Regions from separate parts of the Blautia sp. OM06-15AC genome, predicted to be linked through region 2. Evidence: predicted binding sites of a transcription regulator. Region 2 holds the regulator's gene; the other holds the start of a gene.
What was found. The regulator HrcA, encoded in region 2, represses chaperone genes, less so after heat shock. The targets are predictions, from matches to a motif close to TGTTAGCACTCNNNNNNNNNGAGTGCTAACA.
Positions count from the first base shown of each region.

Region 1: a site for HrcA is predicted at 4,846-4,876, ahead of DXB83_RS04040 (Hsp20/alpha crystallin family protein). Genes of this name have one in related genera too.

Region 1 covers NZ_QULD01000002.1:86,196-92,565, reverse strand. The annotation lists gene DXB83_RS04065 (ABC transporter substrate-binding protein) at 1-429, opposite strand, end outside; gene DXB83_RS04060 (carbohydrate ABC transporter permease) at 451-1,344, opposite strand; gene DXB83_RS04055 (ABC transporter permease) at 1,361-2,299, opposite strand; gene DXB83_RS04050 (LacI family DNA-binding transcriptional regulator) at 2,522-3,550, shown strand; gene DXB83_RS04045 (Hsp20/alpha crystallin family protein) at 3,625-4,080, opposite strand; gene DXB83_RS04040 (Hsp20/alpha crystallin family protein) at 4,237-4,695, opposite strand; gene DXB83_RS17005 (hypothetical protein) at 5,087-5,215, opposite strand; partial or broken gene DXB83_RS04035 (hypothetical protein) at 5,236-6,370, opposite strand, start outside.
Region 2 covers NZ_QULD01000015.1:76,700-83,069, reverse strand. The annotation lists partial or broken gene DXB83_RS15215 (HEPN domain-containing protein) at 1-190, shown strand, start outside; gene uvrB (excinuclease ABC subunit UvrB) at 651-2,651, shown strand; gene DXB83_RS15205 (helix-turn-helix domain-containing protein) at 2,848-3,066, opposite strand; gene DXB83_RS15200 (hypothetical protein) at 3,239-3,604, shown strand; gene DXB83_RS15195 (helix-turn-helix domain-containing protein) at 3,682-3,900, opposite strand; gene hrcA (heat-inducible transcriptional repressor HrcA) at 4,185-5,243, shown strand; gene grpE (nucleotide exchange factor GrpE) at 5,293-5,904, shown strand; gene dnaK (molecular chaperone DnaK) at 5,971-6,370, shown strand, end outside.

The sequences.
Region 1 (6,370 bases), on a different contig from region 2:
CATATATTTATCTATCAGATTTTCCAGCGGAATGATAATCCCCTGTTTTGCATAACGCAACAGATCATAATCACTCATTCCGGCATTGAATAATCCATCTGGCAGATTTCCAAATTGTGCAAGCGCCAGATTCTTCTTATCAGAGAACTGATCCGATACAAAACAAGTCCAGTCAATATGAACATTGGTCTGCTCTTCCATTCGCTGAAAAATTACTCGTTCATTCGGATCCTGTGTTGATGTAGCCGGTGCACTTGTAATAAAGGAAAGCTCTGCAGTTTCCTTTAATGGAAACTGCACCTCCGATACAGGTGTACCCGGATCAATTTCAGCCTCAAGCTGCTGCTTTTTTCCACATCCTGCAACTCCCACCATCATCGTCAGGGACAGTACAATTGCAAGCAATGCATTTACTTTTCTTTTCTTCATATCTGTATCGTTCCTTTCTTATTAGCCTTTTACCGATCCGACCATAATTCCTTCATCAAAGTATTTCTGGAAGAATGGGTACATTACTAACAGTGGTAAACTTGATACTACGATCGTTGCATATTTCAGCTGTTCTGCTACTTTTGCCATTTCTGCTGTACTCTGAATATCAGCGATCATTCCAGGCTGTGGTGTATTCTGTACCAGGATGGAACGGAGTACCAGCTGTAATGGCTGAAGATTTGCATCATTCAGATAAATCATTGCATCGAAATAACTGTTCCACATTCCAACAAAAGACCAGAGTGCCAGTACTGCGATGATTGGCTTACATACCGGAAGCATGATTTTAAAGAAATGCTGGATCTCATTTGCACCGTCAATCGCAGATGCTTCTCTTAATTCTGTCGGGATTGACTGATAATAAGTTCTGGCAAGAATCATATTCCATACATTAAATGCTCCTGGAATCAGGATTGCCCACACTGTATTAACCATGTGCAGCTGATTGATCAGGATAAATGTAGGAATCATTCCACCACCAAAGAACATTGTGATCAGGAAAATAACATTGAAAAAGTCTCTTCCTACAAATTCCTTCTTTGACAGTGGATACGCAGCCAGTAATGTCACAAAAACAGAAATTACTGCAAATGCAAGTGAATACAGGAAGGAATTCAAAAATCCACGCCAGATCATTTCGTTCTCTAATACTCTTCGATATGCGTCTAATGTCCAGTCCTTGGTGTTAAAACTCAATCCCTGGTTATTCAAAACAGTAGGATCCATAAAGGATGCGAGTACTACATAAATAATCGGTATCGCTATAGAAAGGACGAATAAACCAAGAATAGTAAATCCGATTCCAAGGATTACTTTGTCTGTCCTTGAATATTTTCTCTTTTTTTTCTCCATCTCTTCTCCCTCTTTTCTATAATCCTTCTCCATCATTCAGTTTCTTAACAACCCAGTTCACAAAGATCAGCAAGATAACATTTACAACTGAATTGAAAAGACCTACCGCTGTCGAATATCCATAGTCTCCATTCAGAAGTCCAATACGGTATACATATGTAGACAGGATTTCTGATGCCGGAAGGTTCATATCTGTCTGTAAAGCATAAGCTTTTTCGAAACCAATACTCATGATATTTCCAGCCTGCAAAATAAACTGAATTACAATGATATTCTTAATTGCCGGCAATTCTACATACCAGATCTGCTGCAGAAGATTCGCTCCATCCATGAGGGCTGCTTCTTCCAGCTCCTTGCTGGCATTCGCCAGTGCTGCTGTGTACATGATAGATGCCCATCCTGCGGTCTGCCAGATTCCACTTGCAATGTAAATTGTCCGGAATGCAGAAGGCATTGTCATCCAGTTTGTACTGATTCCTAATACTTTATTCAGTGGGCCTACAGGAGATAAAAGCATACGAACCATACCACAAAGCACGATGACTGAAATAAAGTTTGGCATATAGATCAAAAGCTGCACTTTCTTCTTAATTCCGGTCTTACGAATACGATTCAGAAGCAATGCAAGAATGATTGGAACCGGAAATCCCCACAGTAATCCATAGATACTCAATTTCAACGTATTCATCAGATAGTTCATAAAATCTGGTGAAGATAAGAATCGTCTGAAATACTCAAGCCCTACCCAGGGACTACCAAGAACTCCTTTTATTACATTGTAATCTTCAAAAGCAATCAGAAGACCTCCCATCGGGAGATACTTAAAAATAATTGTCAGTAAAAGTCCCGGCATCAGGAAAAAAAGATATAACTGCCAGTTTTTCTTCACATAAGTCATCTTTTCTCTCCACGTTCGCTTGCTTACGGACTTTGCTTGATTTTGCATTCTTTTCATGCACTTCTTCCTCCATTCCATTGATTTTATGAGAACCGGTTACGTAACCGGTTATTTTATGATTTGATATTACTATATCCATTTCTTTCTGTCAACACTTTTGTATACTAAAATAACCGGTTACGTAATCAGTTATTTTATCGTTGCGTTTTTCCATCAAAATTGCTATACTGAAAAATATTATTAACCGTCAGCCATCATATTGAAGGAGATTCAACTTTTATGAGTAAAAAGAAACAGGTAACTTTTGCAGATATTGCGGAATACACCAATTTTTCAAAAACTACAATATCAAGATACTTCAATCATCCTGATTCTCTTACCTTGGAAAACCAGGAAAAGATTTCACAAGCTCTTGACACACTTGGATATAAAAAGAATAAGCTGGCAAAAGTTCTGGCAAATGGAAAAAGTGAATTTATTGGAATCATTGTTCCGAATCTTTACCTGCACTATTATTCTGAGATGCTGACACAATTCCTTTCCAGCTACCGTGATTATCATTATAAGTTTCTTGTTTTCGTCAGCGAACATGGCGCAGAAGAAGAACAACAGTATATTGAAGAACTTCTGTCTTATCAGATTGAAGGACTGATTGTTTTAAGTCACACTCTTCCATCTGAGAAACTCGCTTCCTACCAGATTCCTGTCATCGCAATTGAACGCGAAGCAGAACATATCAGCAGCGTCAATACTGACAACTATATGGGAGCACTTCAGGCTACTTCTCTGTTGATTCGAGATAAATGTGATATATTAATTCACATAAATGTCAATGTGAATAAATCCGCCCCGGCTTATGACCGAATCTGGGCCTTTCAGGCAACTTGTGAAGAATATCATGTGCCATATGATATAGATTTGAGTGTAAAAGGTGCTTCTTATCATGAGCTTTTGGATGTAATCCGAGAGATTTTCAATAAGATAGAATCAAAATACCCCGATCAAAAAAAAGGTATCTTTCTTGCGAACGATACCTATGCTAATATGTTTCTTAATTTAATTTTCCAAAAATACGGGACATTTCCTTCCACTTACGAGATTGTTGGATTTGACAATTCTCCGATTGCCAGCGAGGCAATCCTTCCGATCACAACCATCGGACAGCAGATCGATGTGATTGCAAAAACTGCCATGGATCTTCTGGTCCAGCAGATGGAGGAACAGAAAAAGCGTGTTCCCAAACCATTGGGTGAACCCATCCATAAACAGATTACACCTATATTAATTCGCCGCAATACAACAGAATAATTTATTTCTCATGTAAAAAGGCCGGGATCCTTTCCGATCCCGGCTATATATGGGGGGAGAATAAGCAATGGAAGTTAACCTTCGATTGCGATGTAACCATCTTTTTCTTCAACGGCTTTCGGTGCTTTCTTCGGAACAGAAAGTTTCAGAATACCGTCTTCATATTTCGCATGGATATCTTCTTCACTGACTGCATCACCAACATAGAAGCTTCTGCTTAAAGTACCAGCATAACGTTCACGTCTGATGTAGTTGCCCTTCTTATCCTGTTCATCTTTATCAAGACCTTTGGCTGCTGACAGTGTCAGATAACCATCCTTCAGCTGAACCTTAATCTCGTCTTTCTTAAATCCCGGAAGATCCACATCCAGTTCATAACTGCCATCAGTTTCACGGATATCCGTTTTCACCATGTTCTGCGCATGTTTACCATAAAGCGGATTCTTCTTGCCCCAGAACTCATCTTTAAACGGGAAGTCCATCCAGTCATCATCAAATAAGTTTTCTCCAAAAATACTAGGCATCAACATAAGTCATCGCTCCTTTTCATGACAAACAAATCTATTTTTAAGTCTTTCGACTGTTACTTACTAATCTATTTTAAGGATACCGCCCGAAGCCTCCGGGCAGTATCACGAGTCTTTAACGATCATACATTACCTGACGGAAATGAATCAACTTCTCAATCATTCAATGGTGATATATTTCGGATCGTTGGAAACCGGTTTTGCTTCTTTCTTCGGAACAAACAGTTTCAGGATACCGTGTTTGTACTCGCCCTTGATGTCTTCCTGTGTAACATCTTCACCTACATAGAAGCTTCTCTCGCAGGCTCCTGCGTAACGTTCACGTCTGATGTAACGTCCTGTCTTCTTGTCATCCTCTTCCTCATCAAGGCCTTTAGCTACACTGACTGTCAGATAACCATCTTTCAGTGCTACCTTAACTTCATCTTTCTTGAATCCAGGAACATCAATTACAAGTTCATAACCTTCCTTGGTTTCTTTAATATCGGTCTTCAGAAGATTCTGTGTTCTGTGTCCGTACAGCTTCTTCTCTGCTTTCTTCTCATCTTTATCATCGTAATAGAACGGTGTAAAGAAATCATCAAATAAGTTTTCTCCAAAAATACTAGGCATTAACATAAGTCATCTCTCCCTTTTCTTTTATGATCTATCTTGAAATAAGTTTTAAGTTCTGAACTCGGTTGGTATGAAGGATATTCAAAAGATTTTCTTTCAATCTTTTTATCTCATATCCCTCTTCCTTTGTTCTAGTTGTAATAGAACACTTATTATTAGCACTGTCAAGAGGCGAGTGCCAATTATTCTGTGAAAAATTTGTGAAGCCTTGATTTTACGGGCTTCACAGGGATTTTTCACTTGCTTTCGCACTCTATTTTCTTGATTTGACCACATTTTTACGACAAATCTTTGGAAAAATATATTCGTCTAATTTTCTTACCACATTTTACGACAACGACTTATGGTTTATACCACAGCAGGTACGGTTTCCGGCAGATTCATTTTAGACATCTCATTTTCCACGTGAGACTTCTTTAATTTTCTTTGTCAGGTCTTTCCGAACAATCTTACCGTCAAAGTTCTGACGGAGCTTGTTCTTTATTTCTTCATGGGTACTTTCACCCTCTGCAAATTGCTCCATCTTTCTCTCCTCCTGCGGCATTAACTAAAAAAATCAAACTCGTCCACCGCAAAGGCGATGTCAATCTGGAATGGCTCCCGCTGTGGCATCTGTAATCCCTGTTCATCTGCAATTACCAGATAATAAGTAGCTGTATTGCTGTATTTTAGAGATTTTAGATTAAACTGACAACGGAAAGTTCTTTCTGCACCGTTATCACTGGTCTTATCTGCAATAATCTTCTGAATATCACTAATCTGCTTGCCGTCCTCATCTGTAAAGTAAACCTGATGGTCACTAATCTCTGTCATTAGCTTTGTCAGAATTACTTCGTTAATACACGGAAAGCACTCTGTTCCTACCAAATCTTCTACTGTCAGCTTTTCAAAACGCTGATACAGACGAGCTTCATCCTCAACATAACGTGCCACATCATATAATTGCGGAATGTTGTCACTATGAAGCCATTCAGAAATAAAACCGTCCAGTCCGGCAAGATATTCCTGCCGCATGGTACGGGTCGCCGCGGTTAAAAGCAGATGAATTGCCAACCGCCCAAGATCTGGTTCTTCCTCCACAAATCCGCATCCCTGACGAACCATCGCCCAAAATGCTGCGTCTGCATGATATTTTACAAAATCCTGATAAACCGTATTATTATTCAAATCCAGTCCCGCCTGGAACACACTACGGAGAATCATATTAGGCTGTGCATCTTTCAATCCACAGATTGCCGCCATGACAGCCATGTGTAACTGTGCCGGTGTTTCCGGAACTTTATTCTGCGTGCTAACTTTCAAACGACAGTCTTTCGCATTGAAATAAGCACGATAATTCTTAACCTGTTTCCTCATTGCTGGATTTGATATAAGTCCCATCTCATCCATCCAGATAGAAATCAGATCCGCCCGAAACTCTTCGCTGTAAAGCTCCACATCCAGAAGCCAGTTATCATCAGGGCGGTTATAGACACACGGACTGTAAACCAGATAATTTGTGCTCAAATCATCTACTGAAAGCAGTTTTTTACAGAAAACGCATTATTTCCAGTCAGTGCAATCACCTTTGCATTTTCTAAAACCACTTCATCCAATTTATCCTCAAATTCCTTATCTTCATCGTACCAGAAAATGATACGACGCTGATAAAACTCAGGAAGAGGTGCAGCAAATCTGC
Region 2 (6,370 bases):
ATCAGTGTTTCCAAGAGAAATGGGAAGGAAAATCGGACAGGCAGAAGAGATTCGCCATGCCAGCGATTATGATGATTTTTATATTGCAAGTAAAGAAGAATCAGAACGGCAGATTTCAGTTGCAGATGAATTTATAATTCTGGCAGAAAAATATTGTATGGAACAGCTTGAAAAACAAAAGGAAAATTGAAATGAACGAGGATGCCCCTCAGGGTTTGAAGCCCTGAGGGATATTTTATGTAAAAGTATATTATTCTAATAAGCGCAACGGATGCTCCACATACCACAATGGAAATATTATAGCTGAGGAGATTCCGCCGGAATTGCTTTCTTATATGGAAGAAGTATTACCGGAAAAGAAGGAGCTGGATACGGAAAGTGTTCTGGATACAATGATAAATGTAAATGAATTTTTGAAGAACTAATGTTCGTATCATATATACAATTTTAAATTTCCATGATATAATATCTCTTACATTTGAGTGTTAATTCGTCCACGTTAGTTTTACTACTTTTTATCAGTCTATAAAATATCGGGTGGTGAACAGAATTCGTCGAGAGGCATATTCGGCTAAAATCAGAGAATGTGCTTCGACGAATTTCTGACTGATAGACGAACTTTTTTGATATAAAAACCAGGAGGTGCTTTTTTGCAGAATTCACAACAAATATTCAAATTACACTCCGAATACCAGCCTACAGGCGACCAGCCCCAGGCAATCGAAAAACTGGTCAAAGGCTTTCAAGAAGGCAATCAATGCGAGACTTTGCTGGGCGTTACAGGTTCCGGCAAGACCTTTACCATGGCAAATGTTATTGCACAGTTAAATAAGCCAACCTTGATCATAGCGCACAATAAAACACTTGCAGCGCAGCTGTACGGTGAGTTTAAGGAATTCTTCCCTGAGAATGCAGTAGAATATTTTGTCTCCTACTACGACTACTACCAGCCGGAGGCTTACGTGCCGTCTTCGGATACGTATATTGCGAAGGACTCTGCGCGGAACGATGAGATTGATAAGCTGCGGCTTTCCGCGACTTCTGCACTGAGTGAGCGGAACGATGTCATTGTGGTTTCCAGTGTTTCGTGTATCTATGGAATCGGAAGCCCGAAGGACTACATGGAGATGATTATTTCGCTCCGCCCGGGAATGGAAAAGGACCGGGACGATGTGATCCGGCAGTTGATTGATATTCAGTATGACCGGAATGATATGGATTTCCACCGCGGTACGTTCCGCGTGCGCGGTGATGTATTGGAGATTTTTCCGGCGGAGGAGACGGACAAGGCGGTGCGCGTCGAGTTCTTCGGGGATGAGATTGACCGTCTGGTGCAGATCGATACGCTGACGGGTGAAATCTTATGTGAACTGAACCACATCGCAATCTTTCCTGCCTCCCACTACGTTGTGCCGATGGACACGATCCTGAAAGCAACAGGCGAGATTGAAAAGGATATGGAAGAGCAGGTGAAGTTCTTCAAGCACGAGGGAAAACTGATCGAGGCCCAGCGCATCGAGGAGCGGACCAATTTCGATATTGAGATGCTCAAAGAAACCGGCATCTGTTCCGGCATCGAAAACTATTCGCGTTACCTCTCCGGATTAAAGCCAGGCGAGCCGCCCTACACACTGATGGACTATTTCGGAGATGATTTCCTCATCATCGTGGATGAGTCGCATAAGACTGTTCCGCAGATCCGCAGCATGTATGCCGGCGACCAGTCGCGGAAATCGACGCTGGTGGACTATGGATTCCGTCTGCCGTCCGCAAAAGACAACCGCCCGTTGAACTTCGGCGAGTTCGAGGACCGGATTGATCAGATCCTCTTCGTATCTGCCACGCCGGGCGACTACGAGGCAGACCACGAGCTGCTGCGCGCTGAACAGATCATCCGCCCGACCGGCCTTCTCGACCCGGATGTCGAGGTGCGCCCGGTGGAGGGACAGATCGACGATCTGATTTCGGAAGTAAAGAAAGAAACTGAAAAACACAACAAAGTTCTCGTGACGACGCTGACGAAGCGTATGGCAGAGGATCTGACCGACTATATGAAAGAGGCCGGCATCCGCGTGCGCTACCTGCACTCCGATATCGACACCCTGGAACGGACCGAGATCATCCGTGATATGCGTCTCGATGTCTTCGATGTGCTCGTCGGCATCAACCTTCTGCGTGAGGGTCTCGACATCCCGGAAATCACACTCGTGGCGATCCTGGATGCCGATAAAGAAGGTTTCCTGCGTTCCGAAACCTCCCTGATCCAGACCATCGGCCGTGCCGCACGAAACAGCGAGGGCCATGTTATCATGTACGCCGATGTGATGACCGATTCCATGCGACTCGCGATCGACGAGACGAAGCGCCGCCGTGCCCTGCAGGAAGCCTACAACAAAGAACACGGCATCACTCCGACCACCATCAAAAAAGCCGTCCGCGATCTCATCAGCATTTCGAAAGAAGTGGCAAAGACAGAAGAAAAGATGGAAAAAGACCCGGAGTCCATGAGCCGCGAAGAACTGGAAAAACTGATCGGCCAGGTACAGAAACAGATGAAAGCCGCTGCCGCCGAACTCAACTTCGAAATGGCCGCCGAGCTGCGTGACAAAATGATCACACTGAAGAAGAGCCTGGATGACATGGAAGAATAAAAAAGAAGAAAAGAGCATGAAAAAAAGCGTGCCGGAAAAGCGACAGAAAACTTTCCGGCACGCTTTTTTGCGTCCGATTTTGATTCCTTCTTGTTCAGAATTGACGCAAAATAAGAATACCATTATAATATAAAATACGACCAAACGGTCGCATCAAAACGAAAAACACAAAAATAAAAAGACAACAATAAAAAAATTAATCGCCGAATTTTCTCTTTTTACTGGAGACACTCAGCAGATAGTCGACCGAGCAGTCATAGAACCGTGCAAGTCGGATCACATAGTCGATCGGGATGTCGCGGATTCCTTTTTCGTAGCGGGAATAGACGTCGCGGTTGCATTCGAGCAGGGCAGAAATCTCTTTGATGGTGAGATCCTGATCAATCCGCATATCTTCAATTCTCTGGTATTTCATACGTTGTACCATCCTTTCAGATTCAAACCCATACTACCAAACGGTTGGATGGACAAAGTTAAATCAGATCATATGGTCGCAAATTGGAGAATAGGGCGGGAGAGAGAAACGGCGGGTGAAGACAGCCTGTGCAGAAAACAGAAAAATATGTACGGCAGAAATGGGGGAACGAATGGGAAAAGCAGAAAGAATAGAAATAGAAGATTTTGTCCAGAATATAGTGGAACGGATGGAGACGCCGGAAGCGTTTGAAAAAATGATCAGCCGGGAGGAAGAATGCGAAGCGCAGGGGCAGGAGAGCCGTCTGAGGGATGTGCTGAAGAAAGAATGGCCGGTGGACGAAAAGGGAGAGCGCATCTATCAGATCACTAATATATATGAAGAAAAAGCAGAAGAACTCCTCATTGTAGAACTGTATACCGGCATCCACCTGGAAAACGGAGTCCCGTGCGGGCATTTTACGCTGTATCTCTGCGGGGAGCCGGACGGATGGAAACTCAGCGAAACGCGGATGATGGAATATCTGCAGAATCTGTAAACGAAAAAGCAAAACAGGGAGGACAGGGAAAAGAAAAACTGTCCTCCTGCTTTTGCTGCGGCGGAGACACCGGAAAGTCAGGATCCATACGGCCGCTTCTCATCGCTGATGCCGACCAGATAATCCAGACTGACCTGATACAGCTCCGCCAGACGGATGGCAATGGAGATCGGCAGCTGCCGGACGCCTTTTTCATATCGGGTATACACATCGCGGTTGCAGCCGAGATAGTCGGCAACCTGGCGGATCGTCAGATCGTGGTCCGTGCGCAGATCCTCCAGTCTCTGATATTTCATGATTCATCACCTCTGAGAAAATGCTACTAAATGGTCGTATCGAAATGGCAGAATCCTACCATACGGCTATAGCGCCTTTGAAACAGTAGAATGCAATAAAAAAGAAAAGTCAGATTCCTTTTCAGAAAGAAAACGGTTTATACTTTTTTCACAATTTCTTCATAGAAAAACCGGGAAAAGGTGTTGACAAACAAAAGGCAGAGTGCTATCTTAAGAGCATAGATGTTAGCACTCCACTGAAACGAGTGCTAACAGGACTATACAACAGGAAGGAGCTTATCTTAGTGGATACAGAATTGGATGAAAGAAAAAGAAAAATATTAAAAGCGATCATCCAGACGTATCTGGAAACGGGCGAGCCGGTCGGCTCAAGAACGATTTCCAAATACACGGATTTGAATTTAAGCTCCGCCACAATCCGGAATGAAATGTCCGATCTGGAAGAGATGGGTTACATCTTACAGCCCCACACTTCCGCAGGACGCATTCCTTCCGATAAAGGCTACCGCCTCTATGTAGATGAGCTGATGCGGGAAAAAGAACAGGAAGTTGCAGACATCAAAAACATGGTCATTGAAAAAACAGACCGAATGGAAAAAGTTCTGCAGCAGGTTGTCAAAGTCCTCGCTTCATCTACCAACTATGCAACGTTGATTACAGGACCGGAATATCACAGAAATAAAGTGAAATTCATCCAGCTCTCAAAAGTCAATGAAGAGCAGCTCCTGGCCGTCATCGTCGTAGAAGGCAACCTGGTGAAAAACCAGATGATCGACCTCGACGAGACCATCAACGATGAACAGATATTAAAGCTGAACCTGCTTCTGAACACACAGCTCAATGGCCTGACCATTGAAGAAATCAATCTTGGCATGATCAAGAAGATGAAAGAGCAGGCAGGCATCCACTCCGGCATCATCAGCAAAGTGGTCGATACCGTAGCGGAAGCCATCGCAGTCAGCGAAGAAGATGTGCCGGTGTACACCAGCGGCGCAACCAACATTTTCAAGTACCCTGAGCTTTCCGACAGCAGCAAAGCCAGCCAGCTGATTTCCACATTCGAGGAACGGCAGAAACTGGTCGATATGATCAAAGGAGCTGCCGAGGAGCAGGACGGAGAGGAAAATACCGGTATTCAGGTATACATCGGAAATGAATCTTCGATGGAACCCTTACGGGACTGCAGCGTGGTCACCACCACATACGATATGGGAAACGGTATGCGCGGAACAATCGGTATCGTGGGACCAAAGCGGATGGATTACGAAAATGTGGTAGATAACCTGAAAACATTAAAAGTTCAACTGGACGCCGTCTTCAAAAAGCCGGACACAGGTGAGTAGAAAGGTGGAATGATCAGTGAGCGAAGAAAATAGAAAGAAAGAGGAAACCATGGAAGAACCTACACGCGAGATGGAAAAAGAAACCGGAGCAGAGACCGATCTGCCGGAAACCGAACCGGCTGCGGAGCAGGAAGAAGCAAAGAAAGCAGCAGAGGCAAAAGAAGCGGAAGCTGCAGAAGAAACTGCTGAGGATGGCAAAGAACGAAAGTTCTTCAAAAAGAAAAAAGATAAAAAAGATGAGAAAATCGAAGAGCTGACTGACCGCCTGACCCGTCAGATGGCAGAGTTCGATAACTTCCGCAAACGCACCGAAAAAGAAAAAGCAAATATGTATGCCATTGGAGCAAAAGACATCATCGAGAAGATTCTTCCGGTTGTTGACAGCTTCGAGCGCGGACTTGCAACGGTGGAAAACCCGGAGGAAGATCCGTTCGCAGACGGCATGAATAAAGTATACAAACAGTTTACCACAGCACTCGATGAACTCGGTGTAACCGTGATCGAGGCCGTTGGAAAGGAATTCGATCCGAACCTGCACAACGCAGTGATGCATGTGGAGGATGAGGAAGCCGGCGAGAACATCGTCGTAGAAGAGTTCCTGAAGGGCTACATGTACAAAGGTTCCGTAGTCCGTCACAGTATGGTCAAGGTGGCTAACTAAGCCTTGAAGATAAATAAATAGAAATTAAACCATTTTTTAGCATAATTCATTGAGGAGGAAACAACAATGGGCAAAATTATTGGTATTGACTTAGGAACAACAAACAGCTGTGTAGCCGTTATGGAAGGTGGAAAACCAACCGTTATCGCAAACGCAGAGGGTGAAAGAACAACTCCATCTATCGTAGCATTCACAAAAACAGGTGACCGTCTGGTCGGCGAGCCGGCAAAACGTCAGGCTGTAACAAACGCAGACAGAACCATCCGTTCTATCAAACGTGAGATGGGTACTGACTATAAAGTAGACATCGAAGGAAAGAAATACTCTCCGCAGGAGATCTCCGCTATGATTCTTCAGAAACTGAAAGGTGATGCAGAGAACTACCTTGGTGAGAAAGTAACAGAAGCAGTTATCACAGTTCCGGCTTACTTCAATGACGCACAGCGTCAGGCAACCAAAGATGCCG